Regions from separate parts of the Klebsiella sp. NPDC088457 genome, predicted to be linked through region 2. Evidence: predicted binding sites of a transcription regulator. Region 2 holds the regulator's gene; each other region holds the start of a gene.
What was found. Region 2 encodes PurR, which represses purine synthesis genes. Its sites were predicted from a motif close to CANGCAAACGTTTGCNTG; they were not measured.
Positions count from the first base shown of each region.

Region 1: the regulator PurR is predicted to act here: its motif matches at 4,798-4,815, upstream of purL (phosphoribosylformylglycinamidine synthase).
Region 3: the regulator PurR is predicted to act here: its motif matches at 2,756-2,773, upstream of ACI2JR_RS22110 (NCS2 family permease).

Region 1 is NZ_JBJDNH010000016.1:27,273-37,010, forward strand. Features, by position in the region: gene pdxJ (pyridoxine 5'-phosphate synthase) at 1-121, shown strand, start outside; gene acpS (holo-ACP synthase) at 121-501, shown strand; gene ACI2JR_RS12165 (YfhL family 4Fe-4S dicluster ferredoxin) at 520-780, opposite strand; gene ACI2JR_RS12170 (MurR/RpiR family transcriptional regulator) at 837-1,685, opposite strand; gene yfhb (phosphatidylglycerophosphatase C) at 1,904-2,539, shown strand; gene tadA (tRNA adenosine(34) deaminase TadA) at 2,599-3,105, shown strand; gene mltF (membrane-bound lytic murein transglycosylase MltF) at 3,102-4,715, opposite strand; gene purL (phosphoribosylformylglycinamidine synthase) at 4,890-8,777, shown strand; gene ACI2JR_RS12195 (sensor histidine kinase) at 9,417-9,738, shown strand, end outside.
Region 2 is NZ_JBJDNH010000003.1:6,693-16,430, forward strand. Features, by position in the region: gene ACI2JR_RS03125 (MFS transporter) at 1-1,009, opposite strand, end outside; gene ACI2JR_RS03130 (cytochrome bd-I oxidase subunit CydH) at 1,173-1,262, opposite strand; gene purR (HTH-type transcriptional repressor PurR) at 1,558-2,583, shown strand; gene punR (DNA-binding transcriptional activator PunR) at 2,602-3,513, opposite strand; gene punC (purine nucleoside transporter PunC) at 3,622-4,806, shown strand; gene cfa (cyclopropane fatty acyl phospholipid synthase) at 5,103-6,251, shown strand; gene ACI2JR_RS03155 (riboflavin synthase subunit alpha) at 6,315-6,950, opposite strand; gene mdtK (MdtK family multidrug efflux MATE transporter) at 7,182-8,555, shown strand; gene ACI2JR_RS03165 (LysR family transcriptional regulator) at 8,609-9,502, opposite strand; gene ACI2JR_RS03170 (NADPH-dependent F420 reductase) at 9,610-9,738, shown strand, end outside.
Region 3 is NZ_JBJDNH010000042.1:8,834-18,571, forward strand. Features, by position in the region: gene ACI2JR_RS22100 (4'-phosphopantetheinyl transferase family protein) at 45-629, shown strand; gene ACI2JR_RS22105 (NADPH-dependent FMN reductase) at 667-1,230, shown strand; gene ACI2JR_RS22110 (NCS2 family permease) at 1,285-2,622, opposite strand; gene yieH (6-phosphogluconate phosphatase) at 2,791-3,456, shown strand; gene phoU (phosphate signaling complex protein PhoU) at 3,554-4,279, opposite strand; gene pstB (phosphate ABC transporter ATP-binding protein PstB) at 4,331-5,104, opposite strand; gene pstA (phosphate ABC transporter permease PstA) at 5,150-6,040, opposite strand; gene pstC (phosphate ABC transporter permease PstC) at 6,040-6,999, opposite strand; gene pstS (phosphate ABC transporter substrate-binding protein PstS) at 7,122-8,162, opposite strand; gene glmS (glutamine--fructose-6-phosphate transaminase (isomerizing)) at 8,502-9,738, opposite strand, start outside.

The DNA.
Region 1 (9,738 bases), on a different contig from region 2:
CCGGATCCCGGAAATGCACGAGCTGAACATTGGCCACGCGATTATTGGCCGTGCGGTGATGAGCGGCCTGAAAGAGGCGGTGGCGGAGATGAAACGGCTGATGCAGGAAGCCCGCGGGTAATGGCTATTCTGGGGCTGGGCACCGATATTGTAGAAATTACCCGTATTGAAGCGGTGATCGCCCGGAGCGGCGATCGTCTCGCCCGGCGCGTACTCAGTGACAGCGAGTGGGCGATATGGCAACAGCACCAGCAGCCGGTCCGTTTTCTGGCCAAGCGCTTTGCGGTGAAAGAGGCGGCGGCGAAAGCCCTGGGGACCGGTATCCGTAACGGATTGGCTTTTAATCAGTTTGAAGTTTACAACGATGAACTGGGGAAGCCTAAGCTACGTTTATGGGGCGAGGCTAAGAATCTGGCGGAGCGTCTGGGGGTCAGTAGCATTCACGTGACGCTGGCCGATGAGCGCCATTACGCCTGTGCGACGGTGATTGTTGAGAGTTAAAGTGCCCCGGCCGCGGTTTTAGATTTTATCCGCGTGGTGCATTAAGACAAACTTGTCCCACAGCTGCTCTTCATTTTCGACGTGTGCCGGGTCTTTCAGAATCGTATTCGGGATCGGGCACACTTTCTGGCAGGTCGGGGTCTCATAATGGCCCACGCACTCCGTGCAGCGGTCGCTGTTAATTTCGTAAATGCTATCACCCATCGAAATCGCCTCGTTCGGGCATTCCGGCTCGCACATATCGCAGTTGATACATTTTTTGGTGATTAACAGCGCCATCAGGAAATTCTCAGAAACAACACAAACAGGGCGGGCATTATACGCCCATTTTCTGCTCACACCAGTTTTTTCACCAGCGCCTCGCTGTGGCGGATCCGATCCGGCGCATGTTCCAGATCCTGCTGAACCAGCGCCATAAACAGCAGATCGGTAAGCATCATCTGCGCGCTGGTGGAGGAGATCGCGGCGCTGCGGGTCGCTTGCTCTTCGGCAATAGTATACAGACACTGCGTGGCCTGCTGTTGCAGGGCGTTGGGGGTGAAACCGGTGATCGCCAGGATCCGGCAGCCGACGCGTAGCGCTTCCCCGGCGGCCATGTTGATTTCACGGCGTTCGCCGGAATAAGAAATTGCCAGCAGCAGATCGTCAGACGACATCGCCTGCACGGTGGCGAGCAGGGCATGCATATCCTGTTCAGAGACGGCGTTAATCCCGATTTTCATCAGCTTCCAGCTGAAATTGCGCGCCACCAGGCCCGACGCGCCGATGCCGGTAACGATCACCCGTCGGGCGTTGCGCAGGAGGGCAACGGCTTCAAGCAGCTTCTCTTCGCTGTTGACATCCAGCGAGGCGTGCATCGCCGCCACGTTATCCTTTATCAGCTTCTCGCCGACCAGGCGCAGCGGATCGTCGCCGCGGATCTGGTTATGCACCGGGACCGACTGCGGATCGGGCGCGCTGGCCAGCGCTTCGCTTAATGCCAGCTTCAGCGCCGGGAACCCTTTAAATCCCATCTTCTGCGCGAATTTCACGACGCTGGACTGGCTGACGCCAGCCTCACCCGCCAGCTGCTGTGAACTGAGGTGGCGGGTCTGGTCCGGCTGGGCCAGAATAAAGTCTGCCAGCTTCTTATCGCTTGCCGCCAGCGACGGGTAACGCTGGCGAATGCGGATTAAACAGTTCATCGGTTTTCCTCAGGACAACTTTCGCCCTCTGCTGAAAGAATATTGTATTCGATTATAAGAGGATTACTGCGAATTAAAAATTCTACCGGCGAGATTTATTGGCGGCAGCGAACGACCTAAACCCAGGCTTAACGTCGGCGGATGTTTTTAATATTCCTGGCGCAAGACTGTTAAGCTATCGGCACCAGATTCGATTACCGGTAAAAAAGAGGTCAGGTTTGAATAGCAGCATACGGCGAGTGGTCTTTTTTGATCTCGATGGGACTTTGCACCAGCAGGATATGTTCGGCAGTTTCTTACGCTATGTCCTGCGTCATCAGCCGCTGAACCTGCTGCTGGCGATCCCGTTACTGCCGCTGATTCTGGCGGGGCTATTATTGCACGGCCGGGCGGCGCGCTGGCCGATGAGCCTGCTGCTGTGGGCGGCGACGTTCGGGCACCGCGAGGCCACGCTCAAGCGCCTTGAGGCCGATTTTGTCAGCTGGTTTCGCCAGCATGTGACGGCCTTTCCGGTGGTGCAGGCCCGGCTCACGGACTATCTGACCAGCAGCGACGCCGACGTCTGGCTGATTACCGGGTCACCGCAATCGCTGGTTGAACAGGTCTATTTTGATACCGCCTGGCTGCCGCGGGTGAATGTGATCGCCAGCCGGATGGAGCGCCGCTGCGGCGGCTGGGGCCTGACGTTACGCTGCCTTGGCCATGAGAAAGTCGCCCAGCTGGAGCAAAAAATCGGCGCGCCGCTACAGCTGTACAGCGGCTATAGCGACAGCGAGCAGGATAATCCGCTGCTCTGTTTTTGCCAGCACCGCTGGCGGGTCACGCTGCAGGGCGATCTTCACCAGTTAGAATAGTGTGTCCTGGCGATCGGCCATGTATAATGCGCCCCGCTTTTTCCGCAGGAGTACCCGCTTTGTCTGACCATGAACTGAACGATGAATACTGGATGCGTCACGCGTTGACGCTGGCGAAACGCGCCTGGGAAGAGGGCGAAGTGCCGGTGGGCGCCGTGCTGGTGCACAACAACCAGGTTATCGGCGAAGGTTGGAACCGTCCTATCGGGCGGCATGACCCAACGGCGCATGCCGAGATCATGGCGCTGCGTCAGGGGGGGCTGGTGCTGCAAAACTACCGTCTGATCGACGCGACGCTGTATGTCACCCTCGAACCGTGCGTGATGTGCGCTGGCGCGATGGTCCATAGCCGGATTTCACGGCTGGTATTTGGCGCCCGGGACGCAAAAACCGGCGCGGCCGGTTCGCTGATCGATGTCCTGCACCATCCCGGGATGAACCATCGGGTGGCGATCAGCGAAGGTATCCTGGCGGCGTCGTGCTCAGGTATGCTCAGTGATTTTTTTCGCTGGCGGCGCGAAGAGAAAAAGGCGCAGAAAAAGATGCGTCAGGGCGGGGAGGCCTAGTGCCCCAGTCCCGGGATTTTGAATCTGGCGTTGTCGACTAAGGTTTCCGCGCGAAACTGGAAAAAGGGCGCCGGGCGTTCTTCTTTATCGAGTTCTTCCGGCATCACCGCCGGATAGTCGCCGGCAATCGCCAGCCGCTGCTCATCCTTTTTCTCTTTCTCGGACAGATAGCCCACCAGGCTGATGTGGTATTTGCGGATATTCTCGACGTAAGCATAGGCCTCATGACCGCGGGCGTAGCCATATTTCAGCCTGCTGTAATAAGGCTTCTGGCTTAATAGCGGCAGGCGCTGCTTGACGTCCGCCCAGCTGTCGGGGTTGCCCTTCTGTTTTTTCGTCAGGGTGATTGCGTCAAGGATATGGGCGTAACCCATATTGTAAGCCGCCAGCGCAAACCAGATGCGTTCATCTTTGGGCACCGAGTCTGGTATCTTGCTCATCATATCCTGCAGGTAGCGCATGCCGCCGCTGAGGCTTTGCTCGGCATCGGTCCGGTCGGTCAATCCCAGACTCTGAGCGGTGTTTCTGGTGAGCATCATCATCCCGCGGACCCCGGTCGGCGAGGTCGCCTGCGGATCCCAGTGTGATTCCTGCCATGAAATCGCTGCCAGCAGGCGCCAGTCGATCTGCCGGGCGTATTTCTCAAACATCGGCTGCAGGTCCGGCAGGACGTTTTCGACGGCACGCAGGAAAGTCCGCGTATCGACATAATCGAAATCGTTGCCGTGACCGAGGTACTTTTCTTCCAGTCGCGCCAGCGTGCCGTCCTCATTCATCGTGTTGAAGAAATCAAGCATCGCCGCGGACAGCGAATTGTCCTCGCTCCTGGCGCTAAACCAGGTGACCGGCTGCTCATCGCTGATATCCAGCGCTACCGCCAGCTCCGGATGCACACGCTGGAACAGACTCACCGCCACCGAGTCGGCAATGGTGTAATCCAGCTCGCCATCAATCACCGCCTGCATCAGCGCCGTTGTCCCGCGTTTCTCATCAACGCGCCAGTCGAGGTCCGGATATTTATTGCTTTTCAGGGCCTGCAGGTCATTTATCGCCACATGACCCGGGGCGATCAGCAGCTGTTGTGCCGTGAGGTTGGCGAGGCTACGCGGCCGCAGGCCGCCAACCCGGTAGACCAGCTGCTGCGATACCGAATAGTAGCTCGGCCCGGGCTGATAGTTTTTCACCCGCTCTGAGTTGTAGACCAACCCGGCGGCCAGCATATCGGCGTCGCCGTCATTGAGGTCGTCAAATAGCTGGCTGATATTCTGCCGGACGGTCACTTTCAGCTTCACCCCGAGGTAGTCGGCAAACTGTTTTGCCAGTTCGTAATCCAGCCCGTAGGTGTTGTCATTGATGCTCGCAAAGGTTAGCGGCGAATTGATGGTACTGATGCGCAGCTCGCCGCGCGCCATTATCCCCGCCACCCGGTTCTCGGGTTTGCCGGACCACGGGATCGACGGCCACAGGGCGGCCGCCAGCAACAGGGTCACAATGCCGATGAGCAGATAATTAATCTTTAATTTTTTCAGAGAGTTAATCTTCTGCAGCTCTGTGTTCCTCAGCAGGCTATGAGCGGAAAAGTAAAAAGACAGTCGATGAATGAGCGGCATTTTGCTTAAGAATGCGCCAGTTGGCAACTTATTCGCGAGGCAGGTCACATTAAATGATAAAGCCAGGGAATGATTTTATTTCCACGCAAACGGTTTCGTCGCGGCGCAGGATTCACTATAATGGCGCCCGTTTCCCCCCTGGCTCATATTGAAAGCTGCGAAGACGAGAGACTTATGATGGAAATTTTGCGTGGTTCACCTGCACTGTCGGCATTTCGTATTAACAAACTGCTGGCACGTTTCCAGGCGGCCAACCTGCCGGTTAGCACACTATATGCAGAGTATGTTCATTTTGCCGATCTGAACGCGCCGCTCAGCGCTGACGAACGTGAGAGGCTGGTGCGACTGCTCAAGTATGGCCCCAATTTAAACAGCCATACCCCAACCGGTAAATTACTGCTCGTCACCCCCCGCCCTGGCACCATCTCCCCCTGGTCTTCTAAAGCTACCGATATCGCGCATAACTGCGGCCTCGCACAGGTGGTGCGCCTGGAGCGCGGCGTAGCGTACTACGTTGAAGCAGGTACCCTGAGCGAAGAGCAATGGGCCGTGGTCGCGAGCGAACTCCACGACCGGATGATGGAAAGCGTATTTGCTACCCTGGAAGAGGGCGAGAAGCTGTTCGCTCAGCATCAACCGACGCCGGTAACCAGCGTCGATCTGCTGAGTCAGGGCCGTCAGGCGCTGATAGACGCTAACCTCCGTCTGGGGCTGGCGCTGGCGGATGACGAAATCGACTATCTGCAGGACGCATTTAAAAAGCTCGGCCGCAATCCGAACGACATTGAGCTGTATATGTTTGCCCAGGCGAACTCTGAGCACTGCCGTCACAAAATTTTTAACGCCGATTGGGTCATCGATGGCGAACAGCAGCCGAAGTCGCTGTTTAAGATGATCAAAAACACTTTCGAAAAGACGCCGGATTACGTCCTGTCCGCCTATAAAGATAACGCCGCGGTGATGGAAGGCTCCCGGGTGGGGCGCTTCTTTGCCGATCGTGAACAAGGGCGTTATGACTACCACCAGGAAGCGGCGCACATCCTGATGAAAGTGGAAACCCACAACCACCCGACGGCCATTTCTCCGTGGCCGGGCGCGGCGACCGGTTCCGGCGGCGAGATCCGCGATGAAGGCGCAACCGGCCGTGGGGCGAAACCGAAGGCGGGGCTGGTTGGTTTCTCGGTCTCTAACCTGCGTATCCCGGGCTTTGAACAGCCGTGGGAAGAGGATTTCGGCAAACCGGATCGTATCGTTACCGCTCTGGATATTATGACCGAAGGCCCGCTGGGGGGCGCTGCGTTTAACAACGAATTTGGTCGTCCGGCGCTGAACGGCTACTTCCGTACCTATGAAGAAAAAGTCACCAGCCACAACGGCGAAGAGCTGCGCGGGTACCACAAACCGATCATGCTGGCGGGCGGCATCGGCAACATCCGCGGCGAGCACGTGCAGAAAGGCGAGATCAGCGTTGGAGCGAAGCTGATTGTCCTTGGCGGCCCGGCGATGAATATCGGCCTGGGCGGCGGGGCGGCCTCCTCTATGGCCTCCGGTCAGTCTGACGCCGATCTCGATTTTGCCTCGGTCCAGCGCGACAACCCGGAAATGGAACGTCGCTGCCAGGAGGTGATCGACCGCTGCTGGCAGCTGGGCGATGAGAACCCGATTCTGTTTATCCACGACGTCGGCGCCGGCGGCCTGTCCAACGCCATGCCGGAGCTGGTCAGCGACGGCGGCCGCGGCGGCAAGTTCCAGCTGCGCGATATCCTGAGCGATGAGCCGGGGATGAGCCCGCTGGAAATCTGGTGTAACGAATCGCAGGAACGCTATGTGCTGGCGGTGGCGCCAGAACAGCTGCCGCTGTTTGATGAGCTGTGTCGTCGCGAGCGTGCGCCGTACGCGGTGATCGGTGAAGCCACTGAAGCGCTGCATCTGAGCATGAGCGATGCCCATTTCAACGACCAGCCGATCGATCTGCCGCTGGATGTGCTGCTGGGTAAAACGCCGAAAATGACCCGTGACGTGCAGACCCTGAAAGTTAAAGGCGAAGCGCTGGACCGGCAGGAGATCACGCTTGCGGATGCTGTCAATCGCGTCCTGCATTTACCGGCCGTGGCGGAGAAAACCTTCCTCGTCACCATTGGCGACCGCACCGTGACCGGGATGGTGGCGCGCGATCAGATGGTGGGCCCATGGCAGATCCCGGTGGCGAACTGCGCGGTGACTACCGCCAGCCTCGACAGCTACTACGGCGAAGCGATGGCGATAGGTGAACGTGCGCCGGTCGCCCTGCTGGACTTTGCCGCTTCCGCCCGCCTGGCGGTCGGCGAAGCGCTGACCAACGTGGCGGCAACGCAAATTGGCGCTTTAAATCGCGTGAAGCTCTCCGCTAACTGGATGGCGGCTGCCGGTCACCCGGGTGAAGATGCCGGTCTGTATGAAGCGGTGAAAGCGGTGGGTGAGGAGCTGTGTCCGGCCCTGGGGCTGACCATTCCGGTGGGTAAAGATTCGATGTCGATGAAAACCCGCTGGCAGGAAGGCAGCGAGCAGCGCGAGATGACTTCCCCGCTGTCGCTGGTGATTTCCGCTTTTGCTCGCGTGGAAGATGTGCGTCGCACCGTGACTCCGCAGCTCTCCACCGAAGATAACGCCCTGTTGCTGATTGATCTGGGTAAAGGTCGTAACGCGCTTGGCGCTACCGCCCTGGCGCAGGTCTACCGCCAGCTGGGCGATGCCCCGGCTGACGTGCGCGATGTGGCGCAGCTGAAGGGCTTCTGGGATGCGATGCAGGCCCTGGTGGCAGAACGTCAGCTGCTGGCTTACCACGACCGTTCCGACGGTGGTTTGCTGGTGACGCTGGCCGAGATGGCCTTTACCGGTCACTGCGGCCTGACGGCAGATATCGCCGCGCTGGGCGACGATCGTCTGGCGGCGCTGTTTAACGAAGAGCTGGGGGCGGTCATTCAGGTTCGGGCGGCGGATCGCGAGGCGGTCGAAGCGCTGCTGGCCTCGCACGGTCTGGCGGATTGCGTTCATTATCTGGGCCAGGCGACCGCAGGCGACCGTTTTGTTATCACCGCCGATGGCCATCCGCTATTCAGTGAAAGCCGCACTACGCTGCGCGTCTGGTGGGCAGAAACTACCTGGCAGATGCAGCGTCTGCGCGATAACCCGGAGTGTGCCGACAGCGAACACGATGCGAAAAGCCGCGATAACGATCCGGGCCTCAACGTTAAGCTCTCTTTCGACATCAACGACGATATTGCCGCGCCGTATATCGCCACCGGCGCCCGTCCGAAGGTGGCGGTGCTGCGTGAGCAGGGCGTTAACTCGCATGTCGAAATGGCGGCCGCTTTCCACCGCGCGGGCTTTGATGCCATCGACGTACACATGAGCGACCTGCTGGCGGGCCGCACCGGACTGGCCGATTTCCAGGCGCTGGTGGCCTGCGGCGGCTTCTCGTATGGCGACGTGTTAGGCGCCGGCGAAGGCTGGGCGAAATCCATTCTGTTCAACGAGCGCGTGCGTGATGAGTTTGCCACCTTCTTCCACCGTCCGCAGACTCTGGCGCTGGGCGTGTGTAATGGTTGCCAGATGATGTCCAACCTGCGTGAGCTCATCCCGGGAAGCGACCTGTGGCCGCGCTTTGTGCGTAACTATTCCGACCGCTTTGAAGCGCGCTTCAGCCTGGTCGAAGTGACGCAAAGCCCGTCTCTGCTGCTGCAGGGCATGGCCGGCTCGATGATGCCGATTGCCGTTTCCCACGGCGAAGGGCAGGTGGAAGTGCGTGACGGCGCGCATCTGGCGCAGCTGGAGAGTAAAGGTCTGGTGGCGCTGCGCTTTGTCGATAACTTCGGTAAGGTGACGGAAAGCTATCCGGCTAACCCGAACGGTTCCGCGAACGGGATCACCGCCGTGACCAGCGAAAGCGGTCGTGCGACGATTATGATGCCGCACCCGGAGCGCGTATTCCGCACCGTGGCGAACTCCTGGCACCCGGAGAACTGGGGAGAGGATAGCCCCTGGATGCGTATCTTCCGCAACGCGCGTAAGCAGCTGGGCTAACCCAGATTACAGGCCTCTCTGATGAAGGAGAGGTCTTCTGCGCGTTACCCGGCACCATTAAGCCTTCTGCTCCGGCAGAGGGCTTTTTTGTTTGTGACGGCGGTCGCCTGAAGGTGTCGGGATTCGCCGACAAACCCAGGAGAAGGGTGTCGCCAGATGGAGACATTTAAGTCATTGATTTTAAATAGAGCTGTGGATCGGGCATTTATGTGTTGCTAAAGAGCGACAGTGTGGGTGAAAAGCAACCATGCCGGATAATGAAGACTAATGCTATAAAATCATTATATTTCATTGTGTTAATAAAATGTTTTGTGATGTGGCATAGTTCATGCATAATAATAGTCAGTGGCTCATTCACCTTCTTATGTCAGCCCCTTCGGGACGCGCTACATAAACTTCGAATGACGCACAACAAGGTGCCTGCCGTCCAACTCCTGATAATAGCTCTGCTTTATCAGCCATCGGGCGAAACGTCGAGTTAGGCACCGCCTTATTCCAGAACAAAGCCAGGCTTTTTGCCTGGCTTTGTTTTATCCGCGAGATTTGTCGTCTTCGCGCGGCAGATCGGCTGATTGTCTCTGTTACTCTGCGGCGTCCTCAGTTAGCATCGTCATTAAGCTAATGATTGAGACCCTATCCTTGAAGCGTATCTCTCTTTTTCCCCGTTCGCTGCGCCAGCTGGTCACATTATCCTTTGTACTGATTCTGCTACCGCTGCTGGTGCTGGCCTGGCAAGCCTGGCAGAGCCTGAATGCGCTCAGCGCCCAGGCCGCGCATATCAATCGCACGACGCTGGTCGACGCCCGACGCAGCGAGGCGATGGTTAACGCCTCGCTGGAAATGGAGCGAAGCTACCGGCAGTACTGCGTGCTGGACGATCCGACGCTGGCGAAGGTTTACCAGAATCAGCGCAAACGCTACAGCGAAATGCTGGAAGCCCATGCCGGGGTGCTGCCGGACG
Region 2 (9,738 bases):
CGAGGTTAAACGCCCCGATATTCACCGAAGAAGAGAGCCCCGGCGCTTCATGAGCGACGCGCATCACGCGCATTTGCAGCGGCGGTACCACGGCAAAGGTCGCCGCTCCCCACACCACCATGCTAATCGCCGCCCCCACCTGGGTTTGCGCCAGCAGCGGAATCGCCAGCATGATAACCATCAGCAGCAGCAGAAAGCCTTTCAGCGTGCCGGAAACGGAACGGTCGGCAAACTTACCGCCCAGGTAGTTGCCCAGCGAGAAGCCGACGCCAATCAGCACCAGCATCGCGGTGACGAACAGCGGCGACGCATGCGTAATGGTATGCAGCACCGGCGAAATATAGGTATAGAGGGTAAACATGGCCCCGGCCCCCAGCACCGTGGTCAGCAGCGCGGAAAGCACCTGCGGACGCATCAGCACGGTGAGCTCCTGTTTAACATTCGGCCGCTCGCCGGCGCTGCCTTTTGGCAGAGAGAACCACAGGCTGGCCATCGCCACCAGACCGAGGCCCGCGGTAGCGAGAAACGACATCCGCCAGCCGATGGTTTCACCCAGCCAGGTTGCCGCCGGAACGCCGCCAATATTGGCGATGGTCAACCCCATAAACATCGTCGCCACCGCGCTGGCCTGCTTGTGTTTTGGCACTACGCTCGCCGCAACCACCGACCCCAGGCCAAAGAAAGCGCCGTGATTAAGGCTGGTGATAATGCGCGAGATCAGCAAGGTCGTGTAATCCGGCGCCATTGAGGAGAGGACGTTGCCGAGAGTAAAGATCGCCATCAGGAAAATCAGCGCATTTCTGCGCGCGCGATGGGAGAGCAGTAAGGTCATCAGCGGCGCGCCGACCATCACGCCAATCGCATACGCGCTGATCAGCATTCCCGCAGCCGGAATAGAGACGTCGACACCTTTGGCAATGACCGGCAGCAGCCCCATCGGGGAAAACTCCGTCGTACCAATACCAAACGCGCCGATCGCCAGCGCTAACAGGGGAAAGTTGATTTTCATTCAATGACTCCAGCAGACCGTCCTCAGCGACGGCATCTCATCAGAAGTCAAAAGCATGACATCAATCACAGAAAAACAAAAGTAAACGGAATGGCAAAAGATTTTTGCAAAATTGATAATAATGGCGGGACGTTGGGGGAAAGAGCGCTCTCCCCCGGCAAAATCAGTGCAGTACCGCCGTCAGCCCGGCGGCAACAATGAGACCCAGAACAATAATCGTTGTGGTCAGCGAAAACTTCAAATCTGTATCCATCAATTTTTCCCCCTGTTATCCCCACATGAAAAGTGAGCTTGCTCATTTTTGCACAATATAGCGTAAAAATCTTCTGAGATTTAGGGTGATGCACATTTTTGCTCTTCCCCTTTGCCGCAAGATCGGACAAAATCCCACGCTAATTTGAAAGCGTATCGGCCATTGACCCCTTCCTGTCGTTCTGTGTCGTTTTCCCGACGTGATGCAATGTTGAACATTGTACTCAGGGTGTGTATAGGCAAACGTTTACGTACCGATAATCAGACGATCAGGTCAAGGTCTGGAGTGAGAAGTAATGGCAACAATTAAAGATGTAGCGAAGCGCGCAAACGTTTCCACTACAACAGTTTCACATGTGATTAACAAAACCCGCTTCGTTGCTGAAGAAACCCGCAACGCGGTCTGGGCGGCGATCAAAGAGCTGCACTACTCCCCCAGTGCGGTTGCGCGCAGTCTGAAGGTTAATCACACCAAATCTATCGGCCTGCTGGCCACCAGCAGCGAAGCGGCCTATTTCGCTGAGATTATCGAAGCCGTAGAGAAAAGCTGCTTCCAGAAAGGCTATACCCTGATTCTGGGCAATGCGTGGAACGATCTTGAAAAGCAGCAGGCCTACCTGTCGATGATGGCGCAAAAGCGCGTCGACGGCCTGCTGGTGATGTGCTCGGAATACCCGGAATCGGTATTGAGCATGCTGGAAGAGTACCGCCACATTCCGATGGTGGTGATGGACTGGGGTGAAGCGAAGGCCGACTTTACCGATTCGGTCATCGATAACGCCTTCGAGGGCGGCTATATGGCTGGCCGCTACCTGGTCGAACGCGGCCACCGTGAAATTGGCGTGATCCCCGGCCCGCTGGAGCGTAATACCGGTGCCGGACGGCTGGCCGGCTTTATGCAAGCCATGAAAGAAGCGCAGATTTCCGTTCCGGAAAGCTGGATTGTTCAGGGAGATTTCGAACCGGAATCCGGCTACCGGGCGATGCAGCAGATCCTCAGCCAGCAGCACCGTCCGACGGCGGTATTCTGCGGCGGCGACATCATGGCGATGGGCGCCATCTGCGCGGCGGACGAAATGGGCCTGCGCGTGCCGCAGGATATTTCGCTGATCGGGTATGATAACGTGCGCAACGCCCGCTATTTCAGCCCGGCATTGACCACCATTCATCAGCCGAAAGATTCTCTCGGCGAAGCCGCCTTCAACATGCTGATGGATCGTATCGTCAACAAGCGCGAAGAGTCGCAGTCGATCGAGGTTCACCCGCGTCTGGTGGAACGCCGCTCGGTCGTTGACGGCCCGTTCGTCGACTACCGCCGCTAACCTTCCCCACGGCGCCGGTTACTCCGGCGCCCGCAGCCACTCGCGGTTCAACGTTTCACTGTCGCCCAGATAATCCAGCAGCCACGCGAGCGCCGGCGAAGTATCGCTTTGCTGCCAGGTCAGGCAGCACGCCGCGTCCGGGAACGGATTTTCCAGCGCCAGCGCGGTCCATTCGCCGCGGTCGATCCACGGACGGGCAAAGTGCGTCGGCACCATCCCGACGCAGAGTCCCGCCGACAGGCAGGTCGCCGACGATTCCCAGTCGGGTACCACCACCCTTTTCTGATTGTCCAGTAGCCAGGTTGTGCGTTTCGGCAACGAGCGGGAGGTATCTTCCCTCACCAGCGACGGCCAGTTGCGCAACATATCATCGCTCAACGGGCCCGTCATCTGCGCCAGCGGATGATGGCTCGCCACCACGCAGTGCCAGCTTAGCATCCCCATATCGCGAAAGGCGTAGCGCCCGCCCACCGGAATCGAGCGGGTCGCACCAATCGCCAGTTCCACGCGTCCGTCGGCCAGCGCGTCCCAGACGCCGTTAAACACCTCCTGAAAAACAATCAGTTCGACATCGGGAAAGTGGCGATAAAAATCGACGATCATCTGCCGCATACGCGCCGGTTTAACAATGTCATCGACGGCGATCGACAGCTGCCCGCGCCAGCCGTTGGCAATCTGCTGACACTGCTGGCGGGTGATCTGCATTTTTTTGATAACAGAACGCCCTTCCTGTAAAAACCAGATCCCGGCCGGGGTGAGTTCAACATCGCGATGGCGACGTTCGAAAAGGGGAACCTTCAGCCACTCTTCGAGCTGGCGTACGGTGTAGCTGACTGCTGAAGGTACGCGATGCAGCTCCTGCGCCGCTGCGCTAAAGCTACCGTTGCGGGCAACAGCATCAACGACTTCGAGTGAGTATTCGGACCACATATTCTGCCTGCAAAATTTTTGAATGCATGTAGCAAATATTAGCGTTTCACAAGCCATTATGCACTCCCTACACTCTGCGGCATCAGACCGCATCTATAAGAGAATGTTATGCAACAACCTGGGAAAGGATTTTTAGTGTGGCTGGCGGGACTCAGCGTGCTGGGTTTCCTCGCCACCGATATGTACCTGCCGGCTTTTTCAGCTATTCAACAAGATCTGAATACCTCAGCGGCATCGGTGAGCGCCAGCTTGAGCTTATTCCTCGCCGGCTTCGCCCACGGCCAGCTGTTCTGGGGGCCGGTTTCCGACCGCTACGGCCGCAAACCGGTTCTGCTGTCCGGGCTGGCGATTTTCGCTATCAGCTGCCTCGGGATGCTGTGGGTGCGTGACGCCACGCTGATGCTGGTCCTGCGCTTTATTCAGGCCATCGGCGTCTGCGCGGCGGCGGTGACCTGGCAGGCGATGGTGACCGACTATTACCCTGCCCAGCGCACTAACCGCATTTTTGCCACCATTATGCCGCTGGTGGGCTTATCTCCGGCGCTGGCGCCGCTGCTCGGCAGCTGGTTACTCACGCACCTCGAATGGCAGGCGATTTTCGCCACCCTGTTCGCTATCGCGGTGCTGCTGATGCTGCCGGCCCTGCGGCTTAAACCGGCGAACAGGCAGCCCGGCGCCACTGCGCAAAAGCTGCCCTTCCTTGCCCTGCTGCGCTCCCGCGAGTACAGCGGTAATGTACTGATTTACGCCGCCTGCTCCGCCAGCTTTTTCGCCTGGCTGACCGGCTCACCGTTTATTCTGCACGAGATGGGCTATGGCCCCACCGCCATTGGCCTGAGCTATGTCCCGCAGACCATCGCCTTTTTAGTTGGCGGCTATGGCTGTCGCGCGGCGCTACAAAAATGGCAGGGAAATCAGCTGCTCCCGTGGCTGCTGGTGATTTTCGCCGTCAGCGTCGCGGCCACCTGGCTGGTTGGCCGACTGGCGGATGTATCAATTGTTGCGTTGATGGTGCCCTTCTGCGTCATGGCGATTGTTAACGGCGGTATTTACCCGATCGTCGTCGCCCAAGCGCTGAAGCCGTTCCCGCAGGCCACCGGCCGCGCCGCGGCGCTGCAGAACACCCTGCAGCTCGGCCTGTGCTTCCTGACCAGTTTGCTGGTTTCCGCGCTGATCGCCACTCCGCTGCTGACCACCACCAGCGTGATGCTGGTCTCGATTGCGCTGGCCGGGATTGGATACCTCATGCAGCGTCATACCGCCTGCCTGACGACGGAGTCGTCGCATGCATAGAATTATTTCACTGATGTTATCGTACAGTAATTAGCCTGCTAATATATTTTTATTGAAAGCCCGATATTAGCGGCCTATACTGGATCCGGCATCACATAAATAGAAAGTTTATTGCACTTAACGGGGGCAGGATGCATCCCGTTTCACCATGGAAGGCCTTTCGGCAAGGGTTATCACCCTTCCTCTGTTCTACGTCGGATAGCAGCTTCACGGATATTCCGTGAGATTTCTCACAAAGCCAAAAAAGCGTCTACGCTGTTTTAAGGTTCTGATCACTTGGGCGTGATGGAGAAGCTATGAGTTCATCGTGTATAGAAGAAGTAAGCGTACCAAACGACGACTGGTACCGAATTGCAGCCGAGTTGCTCGGTCGCGCGGGCATTGAAATTAATGGGCCCGCCCCCTCCGATCTCCGGATTAAAAACCCGCTCTTTTTTAAACGTGTTTTACAGGAAGGGTCTCTGGGGTTAGGTGAAAGTTATATGGACGGCTGGTGGGATTGCGAACGGCTGGATATATTCTTCCATAAAGTGCTTCGCGCCGGACTGGAAAGTCAGCTTCCTCACCATCTGAAAGACACGCTGCGTATCGCGAGCGCACGCCTGTTCAATCTACAAAGTAAAAAACGTGCGTGGATCGTCGGCAAAGAGCACTACGATCTTGGCAACGATCTTTTCAGCCGCATGCTCGACCCCTATATGCAATATTCCTGTGCTTACTGGAAAGATGCGCAAACGCTGGAACAAGCTCAGCAGGCAAAACTCGATCTTATTTGCCGCAAGCTGGAGCTGGAGCCAGGCATGCGGGTGCTGGATATTGGCTGCGGCTGGGGCGGCCTGGCTTATTACATGGCCAAAAATTACCAGGTTAGCGTGGTCGGCGTCACCATTTCTGCAGAACAGCAAAAAATGGCGCAACAGCGCTGCGAAGGGCTAGACGTCACTATTTTGCTGCAGGACTATCGCGACTTAGATGATAGTTTTGACCGTATTGTTTCCGTCGGGATGTTTGAACACGTCGGCCCTAAAAACTATGACACCTACTTTTCGGTGGTCGACCGCAACCTGAGCGCCGATGGCCGTTTCTTACTGCACACCATTGGTTCGAAAAAAACGGACCACAACGTCGATCCATGGATTAATAAATATATCTTCCCTAACGGCTGCTTACCGTCGGTGCGCCAGATTGCGCAGGCCAGCGAATCGCATTTCGTGATGGAGGACTGGCACAACATCGGGGCCGATTACGACACGACGCTGATGGCCTGGTATGAGCGTTTTCTGGCCAGCTGGCCGGAAATCGCCGATAACTACTCGGAACGTTTTAAACGCATGTTCAGTTACTACCTGAATGCCTGCGCAGGCGCTTTTCGTGCGCGGGATATTCAGCTCTGGCAGGTGGTCTTTTCCCGCGGCGCCGAAAATGGACTCCGCGTCGCTCGGTAAAAAAATCCCCCGGTAATACGGGGGATTTTTCTTTTATGCTGCTATGCTGCCGTTAATTCTGCGTTACTCTTCGCTGATTTTTTGCGCCGCTTCTTTCGCCGCCAGCACCCGCTCGACGGTATCCACCACCGCCTGAGTCTGCGGGTCGATCTCGATATTCACCCGGTCGCCGAGTTTTTTCGCCCCCAGCGTCGTGCGCTGGAGCGTTTCCGGGATCAGATGTACGCAGAAACGCGTCGGAGTGACTTCACCTACCGTCAGGCTAATTCCGTCGACGCCAATAAAGCCTTTATACAGAATATATTTCATCAGGGTCGGATCCTGGACCTTAAACCAGATCTGCCGGTTATTTTCCGAGGTCAGGATCTTGACGACTTCCGCGGTGGTCATAATATGCCCGGACATCAGGTGCCCACCGATTTCATCGCTGAACTTGGCCGCGCGCTCCACGTTGACCACGTCGCCTTCCTGCACCGCACCGAGGTTAGTAATACGCAGCGTCTCTTTCATCAGATCAAAACTGATGCGCGGTCCGTCAATTTCGGTAACCGTCAGACAACAGCCATTGTGCGCCACCGATGCCCCGGTTTCGAGGCCTGCGAGCATATGCTCCGGCAGCTCCACCACATGGGTGCGAAAATTGGGTTTTTCATCAATGGACACCACTTTAGCGGTCCCCTGCACAATGCCAGTAAACATGCTTTGCTCCTGTAGACTTTCGTGACGGTATCATTACCGTTATACCTGCCTGGAACAATAACAGCTGGTAAAAAAGGTTGCCAGCGCGCATCGTGCCCCTACCATTTTTTCACTGGCTTAATGGCGTATCCTCGCTACAATAGTCTGGCAAATCCCTCTGCTCTTTCTTCTTGCTGCCATCTAAGGCGGCTTTTTTAGTCGCAAAATAACAACAATATAAAAGGTGTTCACGTGCAGAAGTATTTTATTGAAGCGCGTCAGTTATTAGCCCTGGCAATTCCGGTGATCCTTGCTCAGGTCGCCCAAACATCAATGGGCTTTGTCGATACCGTAATGGCGGGAGGCTATAGCGCCACCGACATGGCGGCCGTGGCCATTGGCACCTCTATCTGGCTGCCCGCCATTCTCTTTGGCCACGGCCTGCTGCTGGCCCTGACCCCGGTTATCGCCCAGCTGAACGGCTCCGGGCGCCGCGATCGTATTGCCCATCAGGTGCGTCAGGGGTTCTGGCTGGCGGGGTTCGTCTCCCTGCTGGTGATGGTGGTGCTGTGGAATGCCGGCTATATCATCAGTTCGATGCATAATATCGACCTGGCGCTGGCGGAAAAAGCCGTGGGCTATCTGCGGGCGCTGCTGTGGGGCGCGCCGGGCTATCTTTTCTTCCAGGTCGCGCGTAACCAGTGCGAAGGTCTGGCGAAAACCAAGCCGGGGATGGTCATGGGTTTTATCGGCCTGGTTGTGAATATTCCGGTGAACTATATCTTTATCTATGGTCACTTTGGCATGCCGGAACTGGGCGGCATTGGCTGCGGCGTGGCGACGGCGTCCGTATACTGGGTAATGTTTATCAGCATGATCGCTTGGGTGCGCCGCGCCCGTTCGATGCGCGATATTCGCAGCAGCGAGGGGTTCAGCAAACCGGATTTTAGCGTCCTGAAACGCCTGGTTCAGCTCGGACTGCCGATTGCGCTGGCGCTGTTTTTCGAAGTGACCCTGTTTGCCGTTGTCGCGCTGCTGGTTTCTCCGCTGGGTATTGTCGATGTTGCCGGCCACCAGATCGCCCTTAACTTCAGTTCGCTGATGTTCGTTTTACCACTGTCGCTGGCGGCGGCGGTCACCATCCGCGTCGGTTTCCGCCTCGGCCAGGGCTCCACCCTGGATGCGCAGGTTTCGGCCAGAACCGGAGTGGGCGTCGGCGTCTGTATGGCGGTGATCACGGCGATTTTCACCATCCTGATGCGTGAACAGATTGCCCTGCTGTATAACGACAACCCGGAAGTCGTGCTGCTGGCTTCCCAGCTGATGCTGCTGGCGGCGGTGTATCAGATTTCCGACTCCGTGCAGGTTATTGGTAGCGGGATCCTGCGTGGTTATAAAGATACGCGTTCGATCTTCTTTATCACCTTCACCGCTTACTGGGTACTGGGGCTGCCCAGCGGCTACCTGCTGGCTTTAACCGATATTATCGTCCCGCGCATGGGTCCGGCAGGCTTCTGGTGCGGGTTTATTATCGGTTTAACCTCGGCGGCGATTATGATGATGCTGCGTATGCGCTTCCTGCAGCGTCAGCCCTCAAACGTGATTTTGCAGCGCGCGGCGCGTTGATGCCCTATACGGCACCCCATTGACGGGGGGCCCTTACTCCGGTTGATGTTGATTCAACGCGGGCCTAGCGCTTTTCTTAGCGCCTCCACAAAACATTTTATTTTCGTCGTCCTTCTGCGCCCGGCGGGGACGAGGACATGCATCGGACGCGAAGGCCCGGAGAATTCCGCTAAGACCTGCACCAGCCTCCCCTGTTCAACTTCGCCTCTCAGCACCTCCTCCGGCCCCAGGGTGATGCCATGCCCGGCGATAGCGGCATTCATCAACGCTTTCCAGTCATTTGAACGGAAGCGCCCGGCGGGTTTGACCTCCAGCGTCGAGCCGTCTTTGTCGAATTGCCAGCGGCAGGCGTTGATGGCCGACCAGTGACCGTAGACCAGGCAGGAGTGCCGCTGAAGGTCGTCCGGCGATTGCGGTTCACCGTGGCGCAAAATATAGTCGGGAGAGGCGCAGGTAATTAAGCGGTAAGGGAGCAGCGGCCATGCGACCATCGAGCTATCGGCCAGTTCACCGATGCGAATAATCACCTCAAACTCTTCTTCAATCGGGTCCACGATACGATCGCTGAGCGTCAGCTCGACCTCAACATCGGGATAACGGGCGAGATAATCGGCGATAAATGTCGATAGCGCATGGGAACCGAAGGTAACCGGCGCATTGACCCGGATGATACCCGCAGGGGTCGCTTTCATCTCCAGCGCCACCGCATCCGCCTCGGCGACCTCGGCCAGCACCACCCGACAGCGCTCATAGTAGCTCCGGCCGATATCGGTGAGCGTCTGCCGTCGCGTGGTGCGGGCGATCAATGCGGTCCCGAGGTGTGCCTCAAGCGCGGCCACGTGACGGGCGACCATCTGCGGCGATAGCCGCATCTGTTCAGCAACCGCAGCAAATGAGCCCGCTTCTGCGGCCTTGACGAACACCTTCATGCTGGTGAGCTGATCCATAATTCACTCATTTTAGTTGTTTATCATTCAACCATCTTACGATTTATCTTCTATGATGAGGGAATTAAATTTATTCACTCAGCGGGACAATTCGTCAGGAGTGAAAAATGAAGATTGGAATTATTGGCGCCGGTTTTGTCGGGCGGTCTATCGCGAAACTTGCGCTGCAGGCCGGGCATGACGTCATGCTCAGTAACTCACGGGGGCCGCAGACGCTTTTCAGTCTGCGTCCAATG
Region 3 (9,738 bases), on a different contig from region 2:
CCCGCTATCGCGCATCACGTTCACTGCTCGCCGAACTGGTGTTCATGCTGTATGGCATTAGCGAGCTTCCCGAAATCATCAGCGATGACCACGGCAGGCCGGTCTTTCGCGACCCCCATCTCCCCCGATTTTCTATTTCCTATGCCGGAAACATTGTCGGCGTCACGTTGACGACGGAAGGCGATTGCGGACTGGATATGGAACTTCAGCACGCCTCGCACGGCATTCATCCTCTGCACGATGCCAACCGCTATGTTTTCAACAGCAATGAGAATTTATGGATTAACATCCAGCACGATCCGGACGAAGCGCGCGCCCAGCTGGTGGCGCTGCGTCGCAGCGTGCTGAAGCTGACCGGCGAATCTTCCGTACGCCTGCAGCTGTTGCCCGGCGCGGGCCGGCTGCGAACCACCAACATACAGCCTGTTGAAGCCCTCTGCGACGCCGAAACGGTGCTGGTGTGGTCCATCGCCGCGACGCCCGCTATCGGCCAGCTTAAAGTCTGGGAATACACCCATCAGGACGGCTGGCGTAGTCTGCCGGACGCACAGCGGCGCGCGAAAGAAGCCTCTGCCCGTCTGATACGTTTTACCAGTCTGCCTGCAGAAAAAGCCTTCTCCCTCAACTGACCGGTCAGTCCGGCCATCATGATGCAAAGGAGCAATCATGTCTGATACGTTGAAAGTTGTTACGTTACTCGGAAGTCTGCGCAAGGGGTCTTTTAATGGCATGGTCGCACGTACCCTGCCAGGTATCGCGCCGGCGGGCATGGAAATCTCCGCACTGCCGTCGATTGGCGACATTCCGTTGTATGACGCGGATGTTCAGCAGGAAGAAGGTTTCCCGCAAGGCGTGCAGGATATTGCACAACAGATTCGCGAAGCGGACGGCGTCGTCATCGTGACGCCCGAATATAACTATTCCGTGCCTGGCGGCCTGAAAAACGCGATTGACTGGCTGTCGCGCCTGCCTGAACAACCGCTGGCCGGGAAACCGGTACTGATTCAAACCAGCTCGATGGGCGCTATCGGCGGCGCACGCTGCCAGTATCACCTGCGACAGATACTGGTGTTCCTTGATGCGATGGTGATGAACAAACCTGAGTTTATGGGCGGCGTAATTCAGAACAAAGTCGATCCGCAGTCGGGTGAAGTGGTCGATCAGAGCACCCTCGACCATCTGCGCGGCCAGCTAACCGCATTTGGCGAGTATATTCAACGCGTCCGTTAAATATAAAAAAAGCCCGGCAGCGCTGCCGGGCTTTTTCATTATGATGCGCGAGCGTTAATGTGCGTCAATAAACACGATTTTCAGCACGAACAGCAGCGAGACGATAATTACGCACGGGCTAAGGTCGCGCAGGCGGCCGGTACCGATCTTCATCACGCAGTAAGAGATAAAGCCTAACGCAATCCCTTCGGTAATCGAGAAGCTAAACGGCATCATCACCGCGGTAATAAACGCCGGCACCGCTTCCGTCAGATCGTCCCACTTCACGCGCGACAGGCTCGATGTCATCAGCACGCCCACGTAGATCAGCGCACCTGCTGCGGCATACGCCGGTACCATACCCGCCAGCGGCGACAGGAAAATCACCAGCAGGAACAGAATACCAACGACTACCGCCGTCAGGCCGGTACGCCCGCCCACCGAGACGCCGGAGGAGGATTCGATATAAGCGGTGACGGAAGAGGTACCGATAAAGGAACCAGCCACCGATGAGATGCTGTCGACAAACAGCGCCTGCTTCATCCGTGGGAATTTACCCTTCTCATCGGCAAGGCCGGCTTTATCGGTCACGCCAATCAGGGTGCCGGAAGAGTCGAACAGGTTCACCAGCATAAAGGAGAAGATAACCCCCGCCAGACCGAGATTAAACGAGCCAGCCAAATCAACGTGGCCAATAACCGAAGTAATGCTCGGCGGCGCGGAAACAATCCCGGCGTAGTGAACATCACCCAGTATCCAGCCCAGCAGTGTCGTCACCACGATAGAAACCAGCACCGCCGCATGAATGTTACGGGAGGCCAGAATAGCAATAATAAAGAAGCCGAGGATCCCCAGCAGGACGCTGTGAGAGGTCAGATTGCCGATACTCACCAGGGTGTCCTGATTCGCGACAATCACGCCGGCATTTTTCAGCCCCATCATACCGATGAACAGACCGATACCGCTGGTGATCCCCACGCGCAGGCTGAGCGGAATATTGGCGATCATCCAGTAACGCACGCGGAAAATGGTCAGCAGCAGCAGGCCAACGGCGCCCCAGAAAATGGCGCCCATCCCCACCTGCCACGACAGGCCCATCGCCTGGACGACGACAAAAGCGAAGAAAGCATTCAGGCCCATTGCCGGCGCCAGCGCGACCGGCAGGTTTGCGAACAGCCCCATCAGAATACTACCGAAGGCGGCGATCAGACAGGTCGTCACAAACACAGCGCTGGTATCCATACCCGCCACGCCAAGTATTTGTGGGTTAACGAAAACAATGTAGACCATCGTCAGAAAGGTGGTGAAACCTGCGATCGCTTCGGTGCGTGCCGTCGTGCCGTGTTCACGGAGTTTGAACACGCGCTCCAGCAGACCCTGGCCAGAAGACTGGCTGGTTTGTTGTTGACTCATTATCGGTTTCCGAACAAAGGAGGGAAATTTCGCCGCTATCCTATACCAAAATGCGACACCAGGTGCAGTTGTATGGTAATTTTTTTCATTGAATTTGCTTATACGGCAACGATTGCGTCCCGGCAATATACATGACGAAAACGTTAAACTGATTAAAATGGAAACGGCATGTCCCAAATAGAAGCTCTATTTTTCGACTGTGACGGCACGCTGGTCGACAGCGAAGTGATCTGTTCCCGCGCCTATGTTCACATGTTCAAAGCGTTCGGTATTACCCTGGATTTAGAAGAGATATTTAAGCGTTTCAAAGGGGTAAAGCTCTACGAAATCATCGACACCATCAATGAAGAGTACGGCGTCGACCTGCAAAAACCTGAGCTCGAACCGCTCTACCGTGCCGAAGTCGCGCGCCTGTTTGATTCAGAACTGGAAGCGATCGCCGGTGCCGAAACGCTGCTGGATGCGGTAACCGTGCCGATGTGCGTGGTTTCGAACGGCCCGGTGAGCAAAATGCAGCACTCGCTCGGTCGAACCGGCATGTTGCGCCATTTTCCCGACCGACTGTACAGCGGTTACGATATCCAACGCTGGAAGCCCGATCCGGCGCTGATGTTCCATGCGGCGAAAGCGATGGACGTTAACGTCGGAAACTGCATTCTGGTGGATGATTCCAGCGCGGGCGCGCAGTCAGGAATCGATGCCGGGATGGAGGTTTTCTACTTCTGCGCCGATCCGCATAACAAACCGATCGTTCATCCGAAAGTGACGACGTTTACCGATTTAGCGCAGCTGCCGGCGCTGTGGAAAGCGCGCGGCTGGAACATCACGCGATAATTGCCGGAGCCCCGGATGGCAGCGATCCGCGCCTTGTCCGGGCGACCCGCGCCTCCGTAGCCCCGGTAAGCGTAGCGCAACCGGGGAGCCGTGGTGATTACTCTTTCGGGTCTTTACCCGCCAGCAGCTTATCCAGCTCGTCGCCGCCCACGTGGCGAAAATCCTGTCCCTTCACAAAGTAGAAGATGTATTCGCAGATGTTCTGGCAACGGTCGCCGATCCGCTCAATAGACCGGGCGCAGAACAGGGCGGTCAGCACGCTGGGAATGGTGCGTGAATCTTCCATCATATAGGTCATCAGCTGACGTACGATGCCCTCATATTCCTGATCGACTTTCTTATCTTCGCGATAGATACGCACCGCTTCGTCCAGATCCATGCGGGCGAACGCGTCCAGTACGTCATGCAGCATCTGCACGGTATGACGCCCCAGCGATTCCAGGCTGACCAGCAGCGGCTGATGCTGCTGGGAAAATTTCTCCAGCGCGGTACGGCAAATTTTATCCGCGACGTCGCCAATACGTTCCAGTTCCGCGATGGTTTTGATAATCGCCATCACTAAACGCAGGTCGCTGGCGGTAGGCTGACGCTTGGCAATAATGCGTACACAGGCTTCATCAATGGCAACTTCCATCATGTTGACCTGCTTATCACCCTCGATCACGCGTTTTGCCAGATCGCTGTCCTGATTGTGCATCGCGGTGATGGCATCAGAAAGCTGCTGTTCCACCAGCCCACCCATGGTCAACACCTGGGTGCGGATATACTCCAGTTCTGCATTGAACTGGCCGGAAATGTGTTTATTAAGATTTAGGTTGTCCATGGTGTCTCCTGAATGCCCAACTGGTTAGAGCCTGTGAAAGCAGAAGGGCAATCAACCGTAGCGGCCAGTAATATAATCTTCAGTTTGCTTCTTCGCGGGCTTGGTAAACAGATCGTCCGTGTTACTGAATTCAATCAGCTCGCCAAGGTACATAAATGCCGTATGGTCTGAACAACGCGCAGCCTGCTGCATGTTGTGGGTAACAATAACGACGGTGTAATCCTGCTTCAGTTCGGTGATCAGCTCTTCAATACGCCCGGTTGAGATCGGATCCAGCGCGGAACACGGTTCATCCAGTAACAGCACTTCCGGGCGAATCGCGATACCGCGCGCGATGCACAGACGCTGCTGCTGCCCGCCGGAGAGAGAATATCCACTCTGATGCAGTTTATCTTTGGTTTCGTTCCATAATGCGGCTTTGGTCAACGCCCACTGGACGCGCTCATCCATATCGGCGCGCGACAGCTTTTCAAACAGGCGAACGCCGAAGGCGATATTGTCATAAATCGACATCGGGAACGGCGTCGGCTTCTGGAAGACCATGCCGACTTTCGCCCGCAGCAGGGCGATATCCTGGGTGTTGGTCAGAATGTTGTCGCCATCCAGCAGAATTTCGCCTTCCGCACGCTGCTCCGGGTACAGTTCAAACATTTTGTTAAACGTACGCAGCAGGGTCGATTTACCGCAACCTGACGGGCCGATAAACGCTGTAACCTGGTTTTTGGTGATATCCAGGTTGATGTTTTTCAGGGCATGGAATTTTCCGTAGTAGAAGTTCAGGTTACGAACTGAAAGTTTACCCGGGGTCGCATTCGCCATACTCATCAATCTCTTCCTCATTCGGCGCCGCATTTCGCCGCGCCGCAAAAATTAACCGTGTTTATTCTTCGCGAAAACCACGCGCGCCAGAATGTTCAGCAGCAATACGCACAGGGTGATAAGCAATACCCCGGCCCATGCCAGTTGCTGCCACTCCGCGAACGGACTCATGGCAAATTTGAAAATGGTCACCGGCAGGTTGGCGATCGGCTGCATCATATCGGTGCTCCAGAACTGGTTGGAGAGCGCGGTGAACAGCAGCGGCGCCGTTTCCCCGGCGATACGGGCGATGGCCAGCAGAATCCCCGTCATGATCCCGGAAACCGAGGCCTTCAGGGTGATCGCGGAAATCATCTTCCACTTCGGCGTCCCCAGCGCATAGGCCGCTTCACGCAGGCTGTCCGGCACCAGTTTCAGCATATTTTCCGTGGTGCGAATGACGATCGGGACCTGCAGCAGCGCCAGCGCGATGACCCCAGCCCAGCCGGAAAAGTGCTGCATCTGCGCCACCACAATGGTGTAGACGAACAGACCCACCACGATGGACGGAGCGGAAAGCAGGATATCGTTAATAAAACGAATCACTTCCGCCAGCCAGGACTTACGCCCATATTCCGCCAGATAGATCCCCGCCATAATGCCCAGCGGCGTACCGAAAATCGTGGACCACAGGATCAACAGGCCGCTGCCGGCCAGAGCATTCGCCAGACCACCGCCTGCGGTGTTCGGCGGCGGCGTCATTTCAGTGAACAACGCCAGCGACATCCCATCGAAGCCGCGCGTAATCGTGGCCATCAGGATCCATACCAGCCAGAACAGACCAAACACCATCGTCGCCATGGAAAGCGTCAGGGCGATACGGTTCTTCAGCCGACGTTTGGCCTGCATTTTACGGCGGGATTCCGCCAGCTCAGCGGTGGTTTGCAATTCGAGCGTTGCCATCAGCGAGCCCCCTCATTCTTAGCGAGGCGCATAATCATGAATTTAGACGCCGCCAGAACAATAAAGGTGATAACGAACAGAATCAGCCCCAGTTCCATCAGCGCCGCCACGTGCAGGCCGGTTTCCGCTTCGGCAAACTCATTGGCCAGCGCAGAGGTGATACTGTTGCCCGGCATATACAGCGAGGCGCTATCCAGCTGGTAGGTGTTACCGATAATAAAGGTCACCGCCATGGTTTCCCCCAGCGCGCGCCCCAGACCCAGCATCACGCCGCCGATCACCCCATTCTTGGTAAACGGCAGCACGATACGCCAGATAACTTCCCAGGTCGTACAGCCGATGCCGTAGGCCGACTCTTTCATCATCACCGGCGTCTGCTCGAAGACATCGCGCATTACCGCAGCGATATACGGGATAATCATGATGGCCAGAATGACGCCTGCCGCCAGAATACCGATCCCAAACGCCGGGCCGGCAAACAGCGCCCCCACAAACGGAATCGTCGACAGGACGTTGCCCACCGGCTCCTGGAAGTAGGTGGCGAACAGCGGGGCAAAGATAAACAGGCCCCACATGCCGTACACGATACTGGGGATAGCCGCCAGCAGCTCAATCGCGATGCCAAGCGGGCGTTTCAGCCAGCCCGGCGAGAGTTCCGTCAGGAATAACGCGATGCCGAAGCTCACCGGAACGGCGATCAGCAGCGCGATAAACGAGGTGACCAGCGTCCCGTAGATGGGCACCAGCGCACCGAAGATTTCGTTGGGCGCATCCCACTCTTTAGTCCACAAAAAGGAAAAACCAAACTTCTGAATGCTTGGCCATGAAGAGATGATGAGGGAAACGATGATGCCGCCCAGCATCAATAGCACAATCAGCGCCGCCAGCTTAACCAGCACGCCGAAAATGATGTCACCCTTTTTCCCCGGAGGGTTAAATGCCGGCTTGGTTGCAGCCATAGGTTACTCTTTAAGTTCGGGCCCGAAAGACCGGTATTTTACCGTTCTTTCGGGCAAAGGTAATGCTATACACATCCTCCTGTAAGCTGCCTGCTTGCGGGCGGCTCAAGGTATGACGGTATTTAGTACAGCGCTTTACCGCTGCTGTCTTTCACGTTGGTTTTCCATGCAGCGCGTACCTGCTCAACCACGCTGTCCGGCAGCGTTGCGTAATCCAGAGCGTTAGCTTCTTTACCGCCGTTTTTGTACGCCCAGTCAAAGAATTTCAGCACTTCGGCCGTCTGTTCTGGTTTAGTCGTCGCTTTGTGTACCAGGATGAAGGTGGTTGAGGTGATCGGCCATGCGTTCTCACCGTTCTGGTTGGTCAGATCCTGGGCGAAGGATTTGCTCCAGTCGATACCTTTTGCCGCATTGGCAAAGTTATCTTCGTTCGGGCTAACCGGCTTACCATCTGCGGAGAGCAGTTTGGTGTAGGCCAGGTTGTTCTGCTTAGCATAAGCGTATTCAACGTAGCCAATGGAGCCCGGCAGACGCTGAACGAAAGCGGCGATACCGTCGTTGCCTTTGCCGCCCAGGCCGGTCGGCCAGTTAACGGTAGAGCCGGCGCCGATTTTAGATTTCCACTCTTCGTTCACTTTCGCCAGATAGCTGGTGAAAACGAAGGAGGTACCGGAACCGTCAGCGCGACGAACCACGGCAATATTCTGTGCCGGCAGTTTCATACCCGGGTTGAGTTTAGCGATCGCTTCGTCATCCCACTTCTTAATTTTGCCGAGGTAGATATCCCCCAGGGTTTTGCCGTCCAGCACCAGCTCGCCGGATTTGACGCCCGGCAGATTGATAGCCAGAACCACGCCGCCGATAACGGTCGGGAACTGGAACAGGCCTTCCTGAGCCAGTTTGTCATCTTCCAGAGGTGCATCAGAAGCACCGAAATCAACGGTGTTGGCAATAATCTGTTTTACACCACCGGAGGAGCCGATGCCCTGGTAGTTCACTTTATTGCCGGTTTCTTTCTGATAGGTATCAGCCCATTTGGCATACACCGGCGCAGGGAAAGTTGCGCCCGCGCCAGTCAGGCTTGCCGCTGCAAATGCAGAAAAAGCGCTCATCGATAAGGTCGCGGCGACAACTGTTGCGACGGTGGTACGCATAACGTTCATAATGTCTCCTGCTGGATTCGTAAATCGTTGTTTCGAGGCTATGGTGAGCAAAATAGGACAAAGAGGTGACAGTAAAATGTACGAATTATTACAGTTTTATGACACCCAAAAAGATGCGCGATTGGCGAAAATAAAAACAATATAAATCATATTGTTATATATTTAAGTGACGTTAAGTTTGCAGAGAAATTTTCTTTTTATGACACCCGAAATCGTAGCCGAAGATGACAGTTTGTCATAAAACAGCGCCGCAGAATTTTTCACCGTGCAATGAAAAAAGGATCGAGCGGTAAGAAAAAGGGCCACCGGATGGCAGCCCTTTGCATAATGCATGGCATTTTATTCGACGGTAACCGATTTCGCCAGGTTACGCGGCTGGTCAACGTCCGTACCTTTAATCAGCGCGACGTGGTACGCCAGCAGCTGCAACGGTACGGTGTAGAAGATTGGCGCAATCACCTCTTCAACATGCGGCATCTCAATGATGTGCATGTTGTCGCTGCTGTTGAAACCGGCATCGCCATCGGCAAAGACGTACAGCTCTCCGCCACGGGCGCGCACTTCTTCGATGTTCGATTTCAGTTTTTCCAGCAGTTCGTTGTTTGGCGCCACGACAATCACCGGCATTTCCGCGTCAATCAGCGCCAGAGGGCCATGTTTCAGCTCGCCGGCAGCATAGGCTTCCGCATGGATATAAGAGATCTCTTTGAGCTTCAGCGCCCCTTCCAGAGCGATCGGATACTGATCGCCGCGGCCAAGGAACAGCGCATGATGCTTATCGGAGAAGTGCTCGGCCAGCGCTTCAATCCGCTTATCCTGAGACAACATCTGTTCAATACGGCTCGGCAGCGCCTGCAGCCCCTGCACGATATCATGCTCAATCGCCGCATCCTGGCCTTTAAGACGCGCCAGTTTCGCCACCAGCAGCAGCAATACGGTCAGCTGGGTGGTGAAAGCCTTGGTCGACGCCACGCCAATCTCGGTGCCGGCGTTGGTCATTAATGCCAAATCGGATTCACGTACCAGGGAGGAACCGGCAACGTTACAGATAGCCAGTGAACCGAGATAGCCCAGCTCTTTTGACAGACGCAGCGCGGCCAGCGTATCCGCGGTCTCACCGGACTGGGAGAGCGTGATCATCAGGCTGTTGCGGCGTACCGCCGATTTGCGATAGCGGAACTCAGAGGCGATTTCGACATCGCACGGCACGCCCGCCAGCGCTTCAAACCAGTAGCGCGAAACCATACCGGAGTTATACGAGGTGCCGCAGGCCACAATCTGGATATGCTCAACCTGGGACAGCATCTCGTTGGCATGCGCCCCCAGCTCGCTCAGATCCACTTCGCCATGGCTGATACGCCCGGCGAGGGTGTTTTTGATCGCATTCGGCTGTTCGTAGATCTCTTTCTGCATGTAGTGGCGGTAAATACCTTTATCACCGGCATCATATTGCAGGTTGGATTCGATATCCGCACGCTTAACTTCAGCGCCGGATTTATCGAAGATCGCCACGGAACGACGGGTCACTTCGGCAATATCGCCCTCTTCGAGGAAGATAAAACGACGGGTCACCGGC